3 regions of the Cupriavidus sp. P-10 genome follow, and region 3 is predicted to be linked to each of the others. Evidence: predicted binding sites of a transcription regulator. Region 3 holds the regulator's gene; each other region holds the start of a gene.

What was found. The regulator FNR, encoded in region 3, switches genes on or off when oxygen is low (the NO sensors DNR and NnrR bind a similar motif). The targets are predictions, from matches to a motif close to TTGATNNNNATCAA.
Region 1: hemN (oxygen-independent coproporphyrinogen III oxidase) is a predicted target of FNR. The motif match lies at 2,572-2,585, and genes of this name have one in related genera.
Region 2: CTP10_RS17505 (OmpW/AlkL family protein) is a predicted target of FNR. The motif match lies at 1,932-1,945, and genes of this name have one in related genera.

Annotation. Positions count from the first base shown of each region.
Region 1 covers NZ_AP025170.1:3,551,654-3,558,195, reverse strand. The annotation lists gene CTP10_RS16475 (response regulator) at 1-224, shown strand, start outside; gene CTP10_RS16470 (sensor histidine kinase) at 230-1,357, shown strand; gene CTP10_RS16465 (ABC transporter substrate-binding protein) at 1,343-2,431, opposite strand; gene hemN (oxygen-independent coproporphyrinogen III oxidase) at 2,660-4,141, shown strand; gene CTP10_RS16455 (c-type cytochrome) at 4,209-5,105, opposite strand; tRNA gene CTP10_RS16450 (tRNA-Arg) at 5,559-5,634, shown strand; gene CTP10_RS16445 (diguanylate cyclase) at 5,704-6,542, opposite strand, start outside.
Region 2 covers NZ_AP025171.1:70,681-77,222, reverse strand. The annotation lists gene leuA (2-isopropylmalate synthase) at 1-1,657, shown strand, start outside; gene CTP10_RS17505 (OmpW/AlkL family protein) at 2,010-2,654, shown strand; gene CTP10_RS17500 (AMP nucleosidase) at 2,734-4,224, opposite strand; gene CTP10_RS17495 (GNAT family N-acetyltransferase) at 4,410-4,799, shown strand; gene CTP10_RS17490 (MBL fold metallo-hydrolase) at 5,039-6,073, opposite strand; gene CTP10_RS17485 (Bug family tripartite tricarboxylate transporter substrate binding protein) at 6,346-6,542, opposite strand, start outside.
Region 3 covers NZ_AP025170.1:2,178,569-2,185,110, forward strand. The annotation lists gene scpB (SMC-Scp complex subunit ScpB) at 1-171, opposite strand, end outside; gene CTP10_RS10040 (urease accessory protein UreH domain-containing protein) at 722-1,480, opposite strand; gene fnr (fumarate/nitrate reduction transcriptional regulator Fnr) at 1,558-2,283, shown strand; gene CTP10_RS10050 (hypothetical protein) at 2,350-2,595, opposite strand; gene CTP10_RS10055 (FixH family protein) at 2,592-2,801, opposite strand; gene ccoG (cytochrome c oxidase accessory protein CcoG) at 2,837-4,309, opposite strand; gene ccoP (cytochrome-c oxidase, cbb3-type subunit III) at 4,359-5,276, opposite strand; gene CTP10_RS10070 (cbb3-type cytochrome oxidase subunit 3) at 5,279-5,446, opposite strand; gene ccoO (cytochrome-c oxidase, cbb3-type subunit II) at 5,450-6,145, opposite strand; gene ccoN (cytochrome-c oxidase, cbb3-type subunit I) at 6,164-6,542, opposite strand, start outside.

The DNA of each region.
Region 1 (6,542 bases), 1.4 Mb from region 3:
AATTCCGCCTGCTGCTGGCCTTTGTCGAGCAGCCCAACCGCGTGCTTGACCGCGAGCTGCTGATCAACCAGGCGCGCGGGCGCGGGCTCGACGTGTTCGACCGCAGCATCGACCTGCTGGTCTCGCGGCTGCGCCAGAAACTGCGCGACGACCCGCGCGACCCCGCGTTGATCCGCACCGTGCGCGGCGAAGGCTACGTCTTCACCGCCACGCTGGAAGGATGAGCCCGATGCCCGGCAACGGGCGCCTGGCGCGCTACGACTCGATGTTCCTGCGGCTGTTCGTGGTGATGGCCACGATCATGCTGGCCGTCCACCTGCTTGGCATGACGGTCATCGAAAACCTGTTTCCGCGGCCCGGCATGGAACGCGCGCTGCGTGACGGTCCGAGGGGGCCGGATGGTCCGCCGCCGCCTGAAGCCTGGCACCGGGGGCCACCGCCCGAGGGCGCGCCAGGCCGACCCGCAGGGCAGGGCGCTCCGCAGCATCGCCCGCCGCCGCGCTGGCCGTGGCCGCCGCACCTCGGCATGGTGATCCAGGTGGCGGCAATGGTGGCGGCGGCATGGGTCGGCGCACGGCTGCTGGCGCGGCCGGTGCAGCAGCTGGCCAGCGGCGCGGGGCGGCTGGCGCAGGACGTACACGCGCCGCCGCTGGACGAGACCGGCGGCCCCGCCGAAGCCCGGGCGGCCGCACAGGCGCTGAACCTCATGCAGCAGCGCATCCGCACCCAACTCGCCCAGCAATCGCGCTTCCTCGCCGCGGTCTCGCACGACCTGCGCACGCCGCTGACGCGCATGAGCCTGCGTATCGAACGCATCGACGCGGGCGAGGTGCGCTACCGCCTGCGCCAGGATCTCGCCGAAATGAACGGCCTGATCGATGCCACCCTCTATTACCTGCGTGACCGCGACGAAGCCAGCGGCCCGCGCCAGCGCGTGGACGTGCTGGCGCTGCTGCAGGCGGTGGTGGACGACGCCGCCGATACCGGCCACGAGGTCGCGCTCAGCGGCCAGGCGCAGCCACTGCTGGCGTGGCCATCCGAGCTGCGGCGCGCGGTCGTCAACCTGGTCGAGAATGCGCGGCGCTATGGCGGCGCGGCCAGCATCGTGCTGACCGACAGCCCGGCACGGGTGCTGATCGATATCTGCGACGACGGCCCCGGCATCCCGGAAGACCAGCTGGCACGCGTGATGGAGCCGTTCTACCGGCTCGAATCGTCGCGCAGCCGCGCCACCGGCGGGGTCGGCATGGGCCTGTCGATCGCCGCCGACATCGCCGCACGGCATGGCGGCGAACTGATCCTGTCCAACCGCCCGGAAGGCGGCCTGCGCGCGCGCCTGTCGCTACCGCGCGCCTGACACCGCCAGCGTGACGTACTGCGAGCCGCGCTGCCCGTGGCTGAAGTCGAGCGTAAAGTCCCCCACGTCGACACGGCCCTGCAGTGCGCGGCGCAGCTCCGGGGCGCCGCTGGTGCGCATGCCCGCCAGCGCCCGCGCCAGCCATGCGGCACCGATATAGCCGGCCAGCGTCGCCGGCGACGGCGGCTCGTCCAGGTATTGCTTCATGCGCGCCACGTGTTCCCTGACCACGCGCAGCGTGGCCTGCTGCGGACCAGGCGCGACCTGGGTCAGCACCATGCCGCCGGCGTAGCCGGAGCCCAGTATCTCGCGCGCAGCCGTGGCGCTGACCGACGACAGCCCGACCAGGAAGCCATACCAGCCCTGTGCCGCCAGCGCGCGGCCCAGTCCGGCATAAGCCAGCGTATCGCCCGCAACGATCACGGCGCCGGGGCGGGCAGCGGCAATGCGCCGTGCCGCGGCGTCGCCGCCGGGATCGGCTCTGGGATCGAGCGGCACCGCGCGGGTGCCGGTCTGCGCCTCCAGCCGGGCCAGCGACTGCGTGGCGAAGTCGTGCGCCACCGCCAGCGCGATCGCGCTCAGGCCATAGCTGCGCAGCTGGCGCACCGCTGCATCAAGTTCGGCCTGGTAGTCGGCGCGGGTAAACCAGACGTTGTCCCCCGCCAGCGCCAGGCCCGACAGCGGCGCGACGATCTGCACGCCGCGCCGGGCCAGCTCGGCCGATGACGCCAGCGCCGGCAGGATGCGGTCGCCGGCGCCGAACAGCAGTTCCGCGCGTTCGCTGTCGGCCAGCGCCAAGGCCTGCGCCAGCGCGCGGCGCGGATCGGGATCGGCGTCACGCACCACGTGGACGATGCGTACCTGGCCATTGGCGGCGTTGGCCGCGTCGAACAGCACCTTGGCGCCGGCCAGGTAGTCGCGCGCCAGGTCGGCCTGCGCGCCGCCGCGGTCGATCAGGTGGCCGACCACCACGGTGCGGCGCGCCGTGGACTGGGCCAGCAGCGGTGCAGCGGGCAGCGCCAGGGCGGCAGCACCGGCCGCCAGCAGGCGTCGGCGCAGCGGTAGGTACGGCATAAGGTTGGGCAGGGAATCCGGGATCGGCATGGCGCAGAAGGGAAGCGGGCGCAAGTGGCGCCGGCGCGCAGCGTATCCGCCACGTATGACCGCCGTGTGACGTGCGGCGCCCACGCTGCGCGCACCGGCCAGCGTTGCGCTTGACCACGGTCAACGCAACGCGCCGCGTGCAGTCCTAGCATGGGCTGTCAAATACCGTTCCCCCGCGCCCCCATGAATCCGCTTGCCATGACTACCCCTGCGCCCGACCGCCGCGCGCTGTCGGACTTTCGTGCACTCGCCGGCCGCATCGACGGCAACGGCCCGCGCTACACCTCCTACCCTACCGCAGACCGCTTCCACAACACCCCGGATCTGTCGCTGTACCACGACGCACTGGCCGCGTGCCGCGCCGATGCGCCCGCGCCGCTGTCGCTGTACCTGCATATCCCGTTCTGCGAGAACATCTGCTACTACTGCGGCTGCAACAAGATCATCACGCGCGACCACGGCCGCAGCGCGCGCTACGTCACCTACCTGGGCCGCGAGATGGCGCTGCTCGCCGCGCGGCTCGGTACGCGCCGGCGCGTGCTCCAGTCGCACTGGGGCGGCGGCACGCCAACCTTCCTGGATCCCGACGAAATGCGCCGCGTGATGGCGCTGCTGCACCAGCATTTCGAACTGCCGCCCGACGGCGAGCATTCGATCGAGATCGATCCGCGCCGGGTCGATGACGCGCGCATGGCGCTGCTGGCCGAGCTGGGCTTCAACCGCGTCAGTCTGGGCGTGCAGGATTTCGATCCCGAGGTGCAGCAGGCCATCCACCGGATCCAGTCCTACGAAGAGACCCGTGCCGTGGTCGACGCCGCGCGCCGGCTCGGCTTCCGCTCGGTCAGCCTCGACCTGATCTACGGCCTGCCGCACCAGACCGCCGCGCGCTTTGGCCGCACCATCGACCAGGTGCTGGCGCTGCGGCCCGACCGCCTATCGGTTTACAGCTACGCGCACCTGCCGCATGTGTTCAAGCCGCAGCGGCGCATCGACGAAAGCGTGCTGCCGCCGGCGGGCGAGAAACTCGACATCCTGGTTTCCACCATCGAACGCCTGACCGCCGAGGGCTACGTCTACATCGGCATGGACCACTTCGCGCTGCCCGACGACGACCTCGCCGTGGCGCAGCGCGAAGGCCGGCTGCAGCGCAACTTCCAGGGCTATTCCACGCACGCCGGCTACGACCAGCTCGGCCTCGGCATCTCCGCGATCGGCGCGGTCGCGGGGCGCTACGTGCAGAACGCCCGAACGCTGGACGAGTACTATGGCGCGCTCGACCAGGGCCGCCTGCCGCTGGTGCGCGGCGTTGCCATGACGGCCGACGATCATCTGCGGCGCGAACTGATCGGCGCGCTGATGTGCAACGGCGTGCTGGAAATCCCGGCGCTGGAGCGGCACCACGGCATCGATTTCGGCGCCGACTTCGCGCCGGAACTGGCCGAACTTGCCACCCTGGCAGTCGACGGCCTGGTGCAGATCGAGCCCGCCCGCATCACGGTCACGCCGCTTGGCCGGCTGCTGGTCCGGCGCGTGGCGATGGTGTTCGACCGCTACCTGCGCGACGATGCCGCCCGCGCCGCGCTCGCCGGGCCCGAGGGCCACGATATCCCCCAGGCCGCCAACGACGGCGCGCAACCGATCCGCTTCGTGCCGCGGGCCCGCTACTCGCGCGTCGTGTAAGCGCCGCCAGGCATAAAAAAACGCCCGCGAAATTCGCGGGCGTTTTTGTTTGCAGCGCAGCTGTCTCTTACTTGGCGGCGTTGGCCATGTAGTCCGACGCGGCGATCACGTCGGCGTCCGGGCCGGCGTAACCACCCTTGGGCGGCATCACGCCCTTGCCCTTCAGTGCGTAGTTGTGGACTGCGTCCATGCCTTCCTTCAGGCGCGGTGCCCAGGCGGCCTTGTCGCCAAACTTGGGCGCACCGGCCACGCCGGCGGCGTGGCAGGCGGCGCAGACCTGGTCATAGACCTTCTTGCCGACGTCTGCCGACGCAGCGGCGGGCGCCGCAGCTGGCGCCGCGGCAGCGGCTGCCGGAGCCGCAGCAGCGGGTGCGGCCGGGGCAGGTGCAGCGGCAGCAGCCGGGGCGGCAGCGGCGTCCGGCGCCGCAGCGGTCGTCGGGGCAGCGGCAGCCGGTGCCGGCGGTTCGGGGAACTTGGCGCCACCGGCGTCCGCCATGTAGACCACGGCGCGGGCCAGTTCGTAATCGGTGTAGTCGTCAGGGGTGCTGCCGGCGCGCGGCGGCATTGCGCCCTTGCCGGCCATTACCGACTTCATCAGGCCGTTGAAGCCCTGGCCGATGCGCGCGGTCCAGTCGCCGGCAGTACCGTACTTGGGCGCACCCGCCGCGCCGGTGGCGTGGCAGGCCGCGCAGATTTCCTTGTAGACCTGCTCGCCGGTCTTGAACACGCGCGGTGCGTTGGGATCCTTGATTTCGAGCGACGCGACCGGCTTGATGCGGTCGTTGACGGCTTCCGCGGTGGTGACCGCGCCGGCACTTTCCGTAGAGCCGTGTCCGACAAAGTTGACCAGCAGGGCGATCACGATGATCGGCACCAGGAAAGCCGCGATCACCACAGCGATCAGCTGCTTGGGCGTTTTGATGGGAGACTCGTGTTCGTGGTGTTCGTTGTGGACGTCGCTCATACAGAACTCTCAGTTTTGCAGGAAACCTTCTGGCCGCTCACCCTCGGCTTGCTTTATCTGGCCCTTGTCTGACCACTACCTGGCCCGCAAGGGGCCCGACAGAAGTCCGCCCATGCTGCCTGCGGCCATTGCCTGACTTGGGTCTGTCGCTATTTGCGCAATTCGGACTGTCTCCCGGACCGGGCCCCGGATTGTCGCCGAAATCAAGTGGCAAAGCCTTGAGCCTGGTCGACTGCGCGAGGGGCACGATTTGACGCAAATAGCTGGCGATTATAGCCCCATTCCACCCTTCGCCAGTGCCAAAAGCGGCGGTTGCGAGACGTATGGCGGACCCTCCGGAGAGCCCGCATGGACGGCGCGGTGCAAACGCGGTATGCTATGCGACTTTCCTGCGGCGGCATTCGCGCGCCGCAACCGCTGTACCTGCAATACCGGTTGAAAAACCGCTTCTGTGCGCCCGTAGCTCAATGGATAGAGTACTGCCCTCCGAAGGCAGGGGTTGCTGGTTCGATCCCAGCCGGGCGCGCCAATCCCATCCGGATTCCTCCGCTTTCCCGCTTTCTTCCCCCCGCCGCGAACAGCCGCTTTCGCGCGACGCTCATGCCGTCGGCGCAGGGGCGGGCATGCTTTCGCCTGCCGGTTCCGGCATACGGTCGTCGCTGACCACCCGGTTGCGGCCGGCGTTCTTGGCGGCGTAGAGGCGGCGGTCCGCCACCATCAGCATGGTGTCAAGGTTGTCGGTGCCGTCGGCGCCCAGATCCGACACGCCGATGGAGACCGTGAACCGGATATCACCCTTGCCGGTCGCATCGGCGGCCGGACCGCATGCCGTCTGCCCCAGGATCTTGCGCAGCCGCTCCGCGGCCTGGGTCGCTTCCTCGATGCTGGTGCGCGGCAGCAGCACGGCGAACTCCTCGCCGCCGATGCGCGCCGGCACGTCGATGGCGCGCACTGTCGCGCGCACTACGTCGGCCAGCGTCTTCAGCACGCGGTCGCCGCTGGCGTGGCCCCACTGGTCGTTGATGCGCTTGAAGCGGTCGATATCGATCATCAGCATCGACATCGGCGTGTTTTCGCGCAGGCTGTGGTTGTGCTCGATGGCAAAACGCGCCTCGAACACGCGGCGGTTGGCCAGCCCGGTCAGCGCGTCGGTCTCGGCCAGTTCGCGCAGCGCTTCGCCGCGGGCCAGGTAGTGCGAGAACAGCTTGCGGAAGCCCTGCAGCGTGACCCACAGCAGCACCGCCAGTGACAGCGCGCTGGCCGCCAGCACCGCGCTCAGGTGCGAAGCGGTACGCAGCAGCAGGTCCGTCGCGGAGAAGTAGTCCACCAGCATCAGGTTGGTGCTGCCGATGCGCTGGAACATCAGGCGGCTGCCGTCGCCAAGGTGCAGCGTGCCGGAGCCGCGACTGAACATCTCCTGGGGCGTGGCTTCGCGCC
Region 2 (6,542 bases), on a different replicon from region 3:
CGTAGACATCCCCGACCGTACCTGGCCCAGCCGCCGCATCACGCGTGCGCCGGCCTGGATGAGCACCGACCTGCGCGACGGCAACCAGTCGCTGATCGAGCCGATGAGCACCGCGCGCAAGCTGCGTTTCTTCGAGCAGCTGGTGAAGATCGGCCTGAAGGAAATCGAGGTGGCCTTCCCCGCCGCGTCGCAGACCGACTTCGACTTCGTGCGCATGCTGATCGAAGAAAAACGCATCCCCGACGACGTCAGCATCGTGGTGCTGACGCAATCGCGCGAAGACTTGATCCACCGGACGGTGGAGTCCGTGCGCGGCGCCGCGCGCGCCACCGTGCATCTCTACAATCCCATCGCGCCGGCGTGGCGGCGCATTGTCTTCAATGCCACACGCGAGGAGATCAAGGAAGTAGCGGTCTCGGGCACGCGCCTGATCAAGTCCCTGACCGACGCCATGCCCGAGACCGCATGGACCTACGAGTACTCGCCCGAGACCTTCAGCCTGGCGGAGCTCGATTTCTCGCTGGAGGTCAGCGACGCGGTCTCCGCGACGTGGGCAGCCGGTCCTGGGCGCCCCTTGATCCTGAACCTGCCGACCACGGTGGAATGCAGCACGCCCAATGTGTTTGCCGACCAGGTCGAATGGATGCACCGGCGCCTGGCGCGGCGCGAACACATCGTGCTGTCGGTCCACCCGCACAACGATCGTGGCACCGCGGTGGCTGCCGCCGAACTGGCGGTGATGGCGGGGGCCGATCGCGTGGAAGGCTGCCTGTTCGGCAATGGCGAGCGCACCGGCAACGTCGACCTGGTGACGCTGGCGCTGAATCTCTACACGCAGGGCGTGGCGCCCGGCCTCGATTTTTCCGATATCGATGAAGTGCGCCAGTGCGTCGAGCATTGCAACCAGCTGCCGGTGCATCCGCGACATCCATACGTGGGCGACCTGGTCTTCACCGCGTTCTCCGGCTCGCACCAGGATGCAATCCGCAAGGGCTTCGCGCAGCAGCAGCCCGGGGCGGTCTGGGAAGTGCCGTACCTGCCGATCGATCCCGCCGACCTGGGCCGCAGCTACGATGCGGTAATCCGCGTCAACAGCCAGTCGGGCAAGGGCGGCATGGCCTTCCTGCTCGAGCAGGTGCATGGCATCTACATGCCGCGCCGGCTGCAGATCGAGTTCAGCCGCGCGGTGCAGGCCATGACCGACGATACCGGGCTGGAAGCGAGCGCGGACGACCTGTATGCGCTGTTCAGCCGCGAGTACCTGGAGCAGGAAGCGCCGTTGCGCTATGTTTCGCACCAACTGGTGTCGGACAGCGGCGGGGCGGTGGAGATCGAAGTGCAGATGGTGCGCGACGGCCAGCCCTGCAGCGTGCGCGGCAGCGGCAACGGACCCATCGATGCTTTCGTCAATGCGCTGGACCTGCCGGTGCGCGTGATGGACTACCACGAGCACGCGATGACCGCCGGCGCCGACGCGCGCGCGGCGTGCTATGTGGAAATCCGGGTGGGCGATTCGCCGACGGGATTCGGCGCGGGCATCGATGCGAACCTGGTCACGGCGTCGCTGCGCGCGGTAGTCTCGGGCGTGAACCGGCACCTGCAGGCCGGCTTTGGCGTGGCGCGGCGCCAGCCGGCAGACGAGGCCGCCGCGGCCTGATACCACGCTTGCCGCAAGGGGATCCGAAGAAAACCGGTGTGCCCCGCCCCCACGGGGCACACCCGGAAAGACGCCCTTGCGGACGCCCACGACATGCTCGGTGCGTCGGCGCCCGCCTCGCCTGGAAGCTTGCGGACGCTGATTTCCTGCACAGCGTAAGGGCTGGCGCGCCGGCGCGCCACGAATGATTCCGCATGTGGTTATTAGCGGAGGATTGCTGCCCCAATACCGTTGTCGCGCGATCGCGACGCACCGTGTGTGGCGGCTTCCCGACTTGTTCTGCATCAAGGTCCGCACGGAGCCGCTCGGCCAAACTGGCCGCGGACTCCTTACCAGACCAAGACAAAACATCATGAACAAGCTCTCTCTCCGTACCCGGGTTACCTGCTCCGCCATCGCCGCCTGCGCCATGCTTGGCGCGTTCTCCGCGCCCGCGATGGCCGCCGACGATGCGCAAGGCAACTGGATGGTGCGCCTGCGCGGCACCTACCTCGACATGGCCAACAGTTCGGATCCGGTCGGCGGCGTGGGCGCATCGGATCGCATCACGGTCAACAACAAGTGGATCCCCGAACTCGACGTCACCTACTTCTTCACCCCCAATATCGCCGCCGAGCTGGTCCTGACCGTACCGCAGAAGCAGAATGTCTACCTCGACGGCAGCAAGATCGGCACCTTCAAGCATCTGCCGCCGTCGCTGCTGGTGCAATACCACTTCATCCCCAACGGTACTTTCCGCCCGTATATCGGCGCGGGCCTGAATTTCACCCGTATCTGGGGCGAGAACCTCGCCAACAACGCGCTGCAACTCGACAGCTGGAGCGTGGGTCCGGCGCTGCAGATCGGCATGGACTACAAGCTGACCAGGAACTGGTTCCTGAATGCCGACATCAAGAAGATCTGGCTGTCGAGCGATGTGAAGGCCGGCGACGTCAAGGTGTCCAAGGTGAGCCTGGACCCGTGGCTGTTCAGCATGGGCGTGGGCTACCGCTTCTGAGCGGCCACTGCGACAGTAAAAAAGGCCGGCGCCATCGGGCGCCGGCCTTTTTACGTTGGCCGTGGGAAAACGTCGCGGCCTAGCGGAACGCAGGCTCGTCGAAACTGCGCAGCTTGCGCGAATGCAGCTGCTCGACGCCGTTCTCGCGCAGGATGCGAATTGCTTCCAGCCCGATGGTCATGTGCTGGCTGACACGCTGCCGGTAGAACGCATTGGCCATGCCGCGCAGCTTGAGCTCGCCATGCAGCGGCTTGTCCGACACGCACAGCAACGTGCCGTAGGGTACGCGCAGGCGGAAGCCGTTGGCGGCCACCGCGGCGCTTTCCATGTCGATCGCGATCGCGCGCGACTGGTTGAAGCGTGCGTACAGCGACTTGGACTTCAGCTCCCAGTTGCGGTCGTCGGTGGAGACCACGGTGCCGGTGCGCATGCGTGTCTTCATCTCGTTGCCCGACAGGCCGGTGACGCGCGCCACCGCTTCCTGCAGCGCCACCTGGATTTCGGCGATCGGCGGCACCGGCACCCAGGGCGGGAGGTCGTGATCGAGCACGTGGTCGTCACGCACGTAGGCGTGCGCCAGCACGTAGTCACCCAGCTGCTGCGAGCGGCGCAGGCCGCCGCAGTGGCCGACCATCAGCCAGCAATGCGGGCGCAGCACGGCGAGATGGTCGGTCATGGTCTTCGCGTTGGACGGGCCCACGCCGATATTGACCAGCGTCACGCCCAGCTTGTCCTCGCGCACCAGGTGGTAGGCCGGCATCTGCGGCAGCGCGCGCGGGCGGGTCGCATCGTCCGGCTCGGCGCCGCCGAGGTCCTGCACCACGTCGCCGGGCTCGACGAAGCGGGTGTAGCCGCCGCCGTCGCTGCTGCTCATCAGCCCGCGGCCCAGCGCGACGAATTCATCGACATAGCGCTGGTAGTTGGTGAACAGCACAAAGCGCTGGAAATGCTGCGGCGCCGTGCCGGTGTAGTGGTACAGCCGCTGCAGCGCCAGGTCCACGCGCTCGGCGGGGAACAGCGACAGCGGCCAGGCCTCGCCCGGGATCGGCTCGTAGGTGCCGTTGGCGATGCCATCGTCGATGCGGCTCAGCTCGGGCAGCACGAACGAGGCCTCCAGTTCGCGCGCTTGGGTGTAGCTGATGTCGGTGGTCGAGGCCTCGATCACGAACGGCAGCGGGATCGGGCGCCGGCTCAGGCCCACGACCACCGGGACCCGGTGGTAGCGCATCAGCCGTTCGATCTGGTCGCGGTAGTAGTCCGCCAGCAGGTCGGGACGGGTCACCGTGGTGCCGTACACCCCGGGGTAGGCCACCGTGCCCCACGAGGGGCGGCTGTCGGTGACCATGGTCTCGATATTGACCGAGATCCCCAGGTACGGATAGCACGCGTGCGCGGCCGACGGCAGCGGCTTGCCGCTGGCGAAAGCTTCGAAGCGCGCGCGCACCGCCCCGACCGAAGCGTCGTAGATGTCGCGGATGCGCGCCAGCGCCGCATCCGCGTCAGGAAATTCGGCGAGCTGGTCGGCCGGATGGGCTGAGGAGAAGACGGGGGCATTCATGCAGACCATCATACCGCGCCCGCGCGCTGGCGTGAGCAGCACCCCCACCCAGCCGGAAGCCAAATTGACGCGCCCGCGCCCGCTCGCTACACTCCGCCAATTGTGCGGCACGGGTTCCCGTGCCGTTCTCGACTCGCGGCGGCCCTGGTGGCAAGGGGCGGCGAGGGGCCGTACATGCTTTACTGGGAGAGCCGCCAATGGAAATCCGTAACCTGTTGCCCGGAGACATCGAGGCAGCCAGACAACTACTGATCGCCAATGGCTGGTCCAACCGGATAGGCGGTCCCGACAAGTTCGCGCGGCTGGTGGCCAATTCCCAGCGCGTGGCCGTGGCGGTGGAAGACGGCGAGATCGTCGGCTTCGCCCGGGCCCTGTGCGACGACGTCTCCGACGGTTTCCTGTCGATGGTTGCCGTGGCCCCGAGCCACCGCCGTCGCGGGATCGGCCGCGCGCTGGTGCGCTACGTCATGGGCAATGATCCCGATATCACCTGGGTGCTGCGCGCGGCGCGCTCTTCCGAAGCAGCGTTCTTCGGCCAGCTCGGCTTTACGCCGTCGATGGTGGCGATGGAGCGGCGCCGGCCCTGACCTGTGCCGGCCATCCTCGAATGATCCTCGCGCGCCTCACTGCGCGCCCATCTTGCGCCGGAATTCCTCGGCCGTACCAACCTGCCTGAACAGCGGGCCGCCCGGCGCGGGCAAGCGTACCCATTTCTGCGGCCATCGGCCTGAGGGTTTCACCGGGTGGCGCGAGGCGGACAGCACGGGGAATCCGGCCTTGACCCACAGCCCGCCGATGGCGCCCCAGGCGCGGCGTGCGCCCCGGACTATCGATCCGCCCGGATCGGCCCGTACTCGGCCGGCACCCAGGTATAGCCGGCGGCGTCGCGACGCACATGGCCCAGCCCCGGGAACGGCAGGTGCGCGCCGCCCACCCACAGCTTGCCCTTGGCCGCATCGGCCAGGATGCGCTTGCGCGTGATCACCGCGGCGTGGCTGTCGGTATCGAACTCGATCGCCACCTGCGGGCGGCGGAACTGCACCGCATGGCTGTGGATGATGTCGCCCCACAGCAGCAGGCTGTCCTTGCCCGAGGTGAACAGGTAGCCGCTGTGGCCCGGCGTATGCCCGTAGGCAGGCAGCGCGCGCACGCCCGGGACCGGTTCGGCGCCGTTGCCGCCATGGAAGGTGCGGAACCGGTTCGCCGCCTGGTACGGCGCGACCGCGGCGCGTGCCATCGCGAACAGTCCCTGTGCTTCCTTTGGCGCCGCTGCGGCATTGGCTTCGTTGAGCCAGTAGTCGGCGTCGGCCTTGTCGACATAGACCGTCGCGTTCGGGAAGGCCGGCTGCCCGTTGGCGGCGAGGCCACAGGCATGGTCGCCGTGCAGGTGCGTCAGCAGCACGGCGTCGACCTGTTCCGGCGCATAGCCCGCCGCGCGCAGGTTGTCGCCGATGCGCCCGAGCGTGGGACCGAAACATGCCGCCGCACCGGAATCGACCAGCACCAGGCTGCCGCCGGTATTGACGAGGTAGGCATTGACCGCCGTCTGCATGCCCGGTGTCGATTCGACGAACATCCGTGCCAGCAGGCTCTGCACCTCGCGCGCGCTGGTGTACTTGAGGATCCGCGGATCGAGGTCGATGTAGCCGTCGTACAGCGCGGTGACCTCCAGCTGGCCGATCATCATGCGGTAGTAGCCCGGCACCTGGGTCTTGTGCTGCGCCGCCGCGGCATGGGCGGTGCCGATCGTGGCCGGCAGCATGGTGGTGGCCATCGCGGTGGCCGTTGCGACGACCATGGCGAATGCCGGCAGGCGCGGGACCTTGTGCCTGGCGTGGCGCGCGGCGGACTGCAGCGTCATGTCTGGTTCCTTGTTGTTGATTGTTGTTGGTTGTTGTCGAGGGAGACAGCGTGGGCCGGCGAGTACACCGGCCGAAGGCGTATGTTAAGCCGGATGGCGACTCACCGGAAACGCAGGCCGGACGCGGCGGACAGCGACAATCAGAAACCAGGAACGACACAGCGAAGCCACGCAGAAATGGGTACGCCCAGCAAAAGCGTACCTACTTCTGCGTAAAAAACGGGGCCACGTGGCCCCGTTTTCCATTCATGCGAGCTTGCAGCGGCCCATCGTCATTCAGGCTGGATATTCGCCGCCTTGATGATGCGGCCCCACTTGCCGGACTCCTGCGCCTGGAATTTCGCCAGCTCGGCGGGCGTGCTGGTAAACACCTCGGTCCCTGTCGACTGGTAGAAGCTTGCCGCGGTCTCGCTGCGCGCTGCCTTCACCATGATCGCGTTGAGTTTGGCCACTACCGGCTGCGGCGTAC
Region 3 (6,542 bases):
TAGCTCCACGCCGCGCGGGCGCCAGTCCTGGCGCAACTCCTCCAGCAGCACGCGGACGGTGTCCGCGCCGACATCGTCGGCGAACAGCCGTCGCAGATCATTGACGCGCAAAGGTTCCTGCGCGCAGATCAGCGCCGTCTCGAGGACGATCTTCGCCTCTTGGGTATTCATGTTGATGGTGTGCAGCCTGTCTTTGCACCTGCTCCCGGACGGATCCGGGGCACCGGAGATTTTGGATACAGCGACGCCAATGCCATCGCCATCTCATTGCGCAGCTCACCCGGATACCTGCTGCATCCAAGCCGTGCACTTCCATTCTTTGCATCGAGTTGCCGGGTCACTCCGGCAGGAGATCGTTCGCATGCCGCCATGGGCCGGTCAGCGAACCTCTTGCGTGGCACATCCGAAAACCGGACGCTGCTGTCGGCGAACTGAACGCCTCGGACGCAAGAAAAACGGGTATCGGGAGCAAGGCCGGCATCTCCAACACCGCAGTGCCAGCCGGGCTTTGATCTTTTGAACCGGATGGACCGCGGGCCGGGCCGGGCATCGAACCACCAACGCTTCCCGCCGCCGTGGGCGTGCCTTCTGGTAGGAAGGCCGCTTGGCGCTGCTCGCCGTTGCTTACAAAACACCGCGCGATACCGCAATGTTGGCGATTGTATGGCATTCCCGCCCTTGCCCGCAACCATCATTCGCTGCGCCGCGCGCCCCATGCGCCTCAAAAGACCAGGCAGAAACCCTGCTCTGCCAGCGAATGTGGCAGCAACACCGCGCGCGCCAGGCCAAGGGCCCCGAACGCCATGACCGCCACGCCCGCGCCCACCCGCACCGCGCGCCGCCGCGACAGGCTGCGCAGGTAGCCGGACAGCCCCGACAGCACCAGCAGGTTGGGCAGCGTGCCGACGCCGAACACGCCCATCACCAGTGCGCCGGAACCGGCATTGCCGGCGAGCAGCGCAAGCGTCAGCGCACCATAGACCATGCCGCACGGCACCAGCCCCCAGGCCAGTCCAACCCCGTAGCGCCTGGCAAGGCCCCCATGCGCACGCACGAACGCGGGCATGTTGCCGCCTAGCCGGCCCAACTGCCGCGCCACGCCACTGCCAGCCCGCGCCGCCAGCCGCTCCAGCCATGCCACGGTAAAGGCATTGCCGCGCAGCAGGCGCCAGCCCGACCACAGCAGCATGGCGCTGCCGGCACCGAACAGCCAGCGCTGCAACGGCAGGTAATCCTGCTTCCACGCGCCGGCGCCGATCGCGCCCAGCAGCGCGCCTAGCATCATGTAGGTCGAAATCCTGCCCAGGTGCATTGCCAGCAACTCGCCGACCCAGGCAGCACGGCTGCGCACGAAGGTCATGGCCGCAACGCTGCCACGTGGTTGTTCGACTGCCAGCGCGATGCCGCCACACATTGCTGCACAGTGCACGCCGCCCAGCAATGCCAGCATAAAAACGCTAATTAGCACACCAAATGTCAAATCTGGCTCCCTGCCGCATCACATCGCACGGTAAAATGTCCTGATCGCGCCCTCGCATCCAATCTTGCAGGTTCCAATTGCTTACCTCCATTCCAATCACCGAAATGTCGCCCCGTTGCTCCACATGCGCGATGGGGCAACTGTGCCTTCCGGTTGGCATGTCCCAGCAAGACCTTACCAAGATGGACACGCTGGTGCAGGAACGCATCCGGGTCCATAAGGGTGAGACCTTGTATCGCATGGGCGATCCCCTCACCGCGGTTTATGCCGTTCGCTTCGGCACGCTCAAGACGCACGTCACGACCGAAGACGGCCGTTCACAGATTACCGGTTTCCATCTGCCAGGCGAGATCGTCGGACTCGACGGCCTGGGGGAAATGCAGCATGCCTCTGACGCGACCGCGCTGGAAGATACCGAAGTCTGCGTAGTCCGCCTTGGTGACCTCCAGACCCTGTCCGCAGACCTGCCTTCGCTGCAGCACCAGTTCCTGCGGCTGATGGGCAAGGAAATCACGCACGACCAGCTGATGCTGGTGACACTCGGCTCGATGCGCGCCGAAGAGCGCCTGGCCGCGTTCCTGATCAACCTGTCGGAGCGCCTTTCGGCACGCGGGTACTCGTCGACCGAATTCGTGATGCGCATGAGCCGCGAGGAAATCGGCAGCTACCTGGGCCTGAAACTGGAAACCGTCAGCCGCCTGTTCTCGCGCTTCGCTGAAGCCGGCCTGATCCAGATTCGCCAGCGCCACGTGAAGCTGGTGGATCTCGCCGGCATCAAGCAGCTCTACAGCCGTAGCTGCTGACCCTTCCCCACGCCACACCACACCGCATTGCGCTTGCGCCGCACAGGGCGGCGCAAGCATCGCCCTTCACTCCAGCTCGTCGGTATCGCTAAGCCGCGTCGGCATCGTGTACAGCGTCAGGCCGCTGGACAGCGCGCAGAATATCCACGCCAGCAGGAAGCTCATCGTATAGATCGATTCGCGCGACGCCTCGATCGGATGCCCGAAGAACTTCAGGTCACCGGGATCCACGACCGAGAACACCGTCGCGGTGGCGAAGCCCGCCATCAGGAACCCCGGCCACAAGACCCACATCAGCCAGCGCAACCTCATGGCTGCCTCGCTGCGCTCGGCTGAGGCCGCACTGCCTCCGCCTTCTCGACCACCAGTCCATGACGCGCCGCGCCCTGCACCGGCATGTCAGGATGCGACGACGCAAGCCAGATGGTGACGCCGCACGCCACCATCGCGACCAGCGGGCCGCTCATCAACAGCCACGGCCACGGCTCCTTCCACCACGGATTGCCTTGCTGATTCATCATGCCCCCTTAAGTTCTGCACCGAGCGCCTGGCGTCACAGGTCGCGCGGCACGATAAAGCTGGTGGTTTGCCGGATCTCGGCGCTGCCCCGCTCAGTTGCTTCGCTGGTCACCGTCACGCGGATCTTGTGCGTGCCTTGCGCGGCGTATTCGATCGGCACGCGTATGCGGATCGGCAACAGCCGGTTCGACGTCGGCGCCAGCGACTCGGCCTGCTTGTCGTATTCGACCGTCAGGTTTTTCAACTCGTCGCTGTCGGCTCGCACGCTGATGTGCATCGGCCCTTCAGTCGTGTTGATCAGCTGCAGGCGATAGACGTTCTCGATCCAGCGGCCCTCGACTTCCCGGCCCAACGCGCCGCGGTCGCGGATGATGTCCACCTTCAGCGGCGTGCGCAGCGCGATCGAAGCGACGAAGCCCGCAAGCAGCGCAACCCACACCACCGAATAGATGATGACACGCGGGCGCATCAAGCGCTTGCGCGACGCTGCCGCCGACAGCGCCTTGCGCATGGCATTTTCCGACGTGTACCGGATCAGGCCGCGCGGATAGGACATCTTGTCCATGACCTGGTCGCAGGCGTCGATGCAGGCACCGCAGCCGATGCATTCATACTGCAGGCCGTCGCGGATGTCGATGCCGGTCGGGCACACCTGGACGCAAATGCTGCAGTTGACGCAATCGCCCAGGCCCGCCTGGCGATGATCGGTCTTGCGCGAACGGCTGCCACGCGGCTCGCCCCGGCCGATGTCGTAGGTAACGACATAGGTGTCGCGGTCGACCATCACGCTCTGGAAACGCGCGTACGGGCACATGTACTTGCATACCTGCTCGCGCATGAAGCCCGCGTTGCCCCAGGTGGCAAACGCGTAGAACAGCATCCAGAACGTCTGCCACGGGCCCAGCGACAAACTCGCCAGCTCGCCGCCAAGTTCACGAATCGGCGCGAAGTAGCCGATGAAGGTGAACCCAGTCCACAGGGCGATCAGTACCCACAGGAAGTGCTTGGTGGCCTTGAGGCGCAGCTTGCGCAGGCTCCAGGGATCGCCATCCAGGCGGATGCGCGCGATCCGGTCGCCCTCGATCCGCCGCTCGATCCACATGAATATCTCGGTATAGACCGTCTGTGGACAGGCATAGCCGCAAAACAGCCGCCCGGCAATTGCCGTGAACAAGAACAGCGCCAGCGCCGAAATGACCAGCAGCACGGCGAGGTAGATGACATCCTGCGGCCACAGCACCAGCCCGAAGATATAGAACTTGCGTTCGCCAAGGTCGAACAGCACGGCCTGGCGTCCGTTCCACTGGAGCCAGGGCGTGCCGTAGTAAATCAGCTGGGTGAAGAGGACCAGCCAGACACGCCAACTGGAGAATGCGCCCGTGACCGAGCGCGGATAGATCTTGCGGCGGACCTCGTACAGTGTTTCATCCGAGGTCTCGGCAGGCGCAGCGGCCGACCGCTGGGGGTCGGCCGCCCGGGCCACTTCTTCGGTCCCGGGTGCGTTCATGGATGGTTTCTCCTGCGGGCGGCCCGCGCCCGCGCAGATGAGTCGCCTGTCATTGGCCGGCACCCCCGCCGGTATTGGACAGGCCCCAGACATAAGCCGTCAGCATGCGGATCCGCTCTGGCGTCAGGATCTCTTCATGTGCCGGCATATGGTTGTTGTGCCCCTTCAGGATCGCGTCGACGATGCTGCCTTCCGAACTGCCATACAGCCACACGTTGTCGGAGAGGTTCGGCGCGCCCAGTGCCTGGTTGCCCTTGCCGCCGGCACCGTGGCAAGCCGCGCACGTCGACTTGAAGGTGCTCTCGCCACGCGAGGCGCGGATGGGGTCCGATGAAAGTCCCGACAGCGCGCGGACATACTGTGCCACGTCGCCTGCCAGCTTGCCGTCGATGGTGGATGCGAACGGCGGCATCACACCATTCCGGCCCTTGGAAATTGTCTGCTGGATGGTTTCGGGTTCGCCGCCATACAGCCAGTCACCGTCGGTCAGGTTGGGGAACCCGCGGCTGCCGCGCGCATCCGAACCATGACATTGCGCGCAGTAGTTAAGGAAAAGACGCTGGCCGATCTCGCGCGCCTGCGGATCGCCCGCCACCTGCTTGACGTCCATCTTCAGGTACTTGGCGTAGATCTCGTTCTGCATCTTCTCCTGCGCGGCACGGTGCGCCGCCAGTTCGTCTTGCGTCGAGAACTTCAGCACGCCGGCGTAGGAACCCAGGCCCGGATACAACACCAGGTAGACCAGCCCGAAGATGCAGGTCAGCAGGAACATCCACATCCACCATCGCGGCAGCGGGTTATTCAGTTCGCGCAGGTCGCCGTCCCAAACGTGGCCGGTGTCGCCGCCAGCGTTGGCGGTCTTGGTGATCTTGCGTTGCGAGAACAGCAGCCAGACACACCAGACGATGCCCACGAGCGCGATCGCGGCAATGTAGTAACTCCAGTAATCGGAAAAGAAATCGCTCATGGCTAGGTGTTCCGGCTCGATGTTGTCGTGGTTTCGTCAGGCAGCGCGAACGGCAGCATGGCGGATTCCCGGTTGGCGTTCCGCCGGCCGGCCGACCAGGCCCACCAGCAAATCCCGAGGAAGACGACCATCGACACGACGGTCGCAATTGCGGTGATCATGGCTGCCATGGCTTACTCCTTGGCCGGTGCGGCCGCTTCCGCGGCGGGTGCCGCCGGCGTAGCCGTTGCAGCAGTGTCCACGCGCACGTTGCGGCGGTTGGTGCCCAGCGCCTGGAGATAAGCCACCAGCGCATCTTCCTCGGTCTTGCCCTTGAGTTCGTCCGGCGCCTTGGCGATATCGGCGTCGGTGTATGGCACCCCAAGCCTTACCAGTGCCCGCATGCGAGCCTGGATATCGTTGGTCGGCAATGCAGCCTTCTCCAGCCACGGGTAGGAAGGCATCACCGACTCGGGCACCACGTCGCGCGGATTGCGCAAGTGGATACGCTGCCAGTCGTCCGAATAGCGGCCGCCGACGCGCGCCAGGTCGGGGCCGGTACGCTTCGAGCCCCACAGGAACGGGTGGTCGTAGACCGACTCGCCCGCGGTCGAGAAGTGGCCGTAGCGCTCGGTTTCGGCCTGCAGCGTACGCACCTGCTGCGAGTGGCAGCCGACGCAGCCTTCACGGATGTAGACATCGCGGCCCATCAGCCGCAGCGGCGAATACGGCGTGATACCCGGATCCGGCTTGGTGGTGGAGTGCTGGAAGAACAGCGGCACGATCTGCACCAGACCCGCGATGCTGACCACGAGGATCGTGCAGATGATCAGCCAGCCGATGTTCTTCTCCAGCGTTTCGTGGGAAAAGAATCTTTGTTTTTCCGACATCTTTCTATCCTGGAATGATCAGTGTGCGGAGGCAGGGATGCTGGCCGGGATCGGCGCATCCACGGCACGCTTGCCGACGATGGTCTTGGCGACGTTGTAGGCCATCAGCAGCATGCCGGACAGGAAGCAGATGCCACCCAGCAGACGGATCAGGTAGAACGGATACTTGGCCTTGACCGCCTCGACGAAGGCATAGGTCAGCGTGCCGTCGGGTTGCGTGGCGCGCCACATCAGACCTTCCATCACGCCGGCGATCCACATCGAGGCGATATACAGCACCACGCCGATGGTCGCGATCCAGAAGTGCCATTCGATCAGGCGCACGCTGTACATCTGCTTCTCGCCGAACAGTCGCGGGATCAGGTAATAGAGGGAACCGATGGAGATCATCGCGACC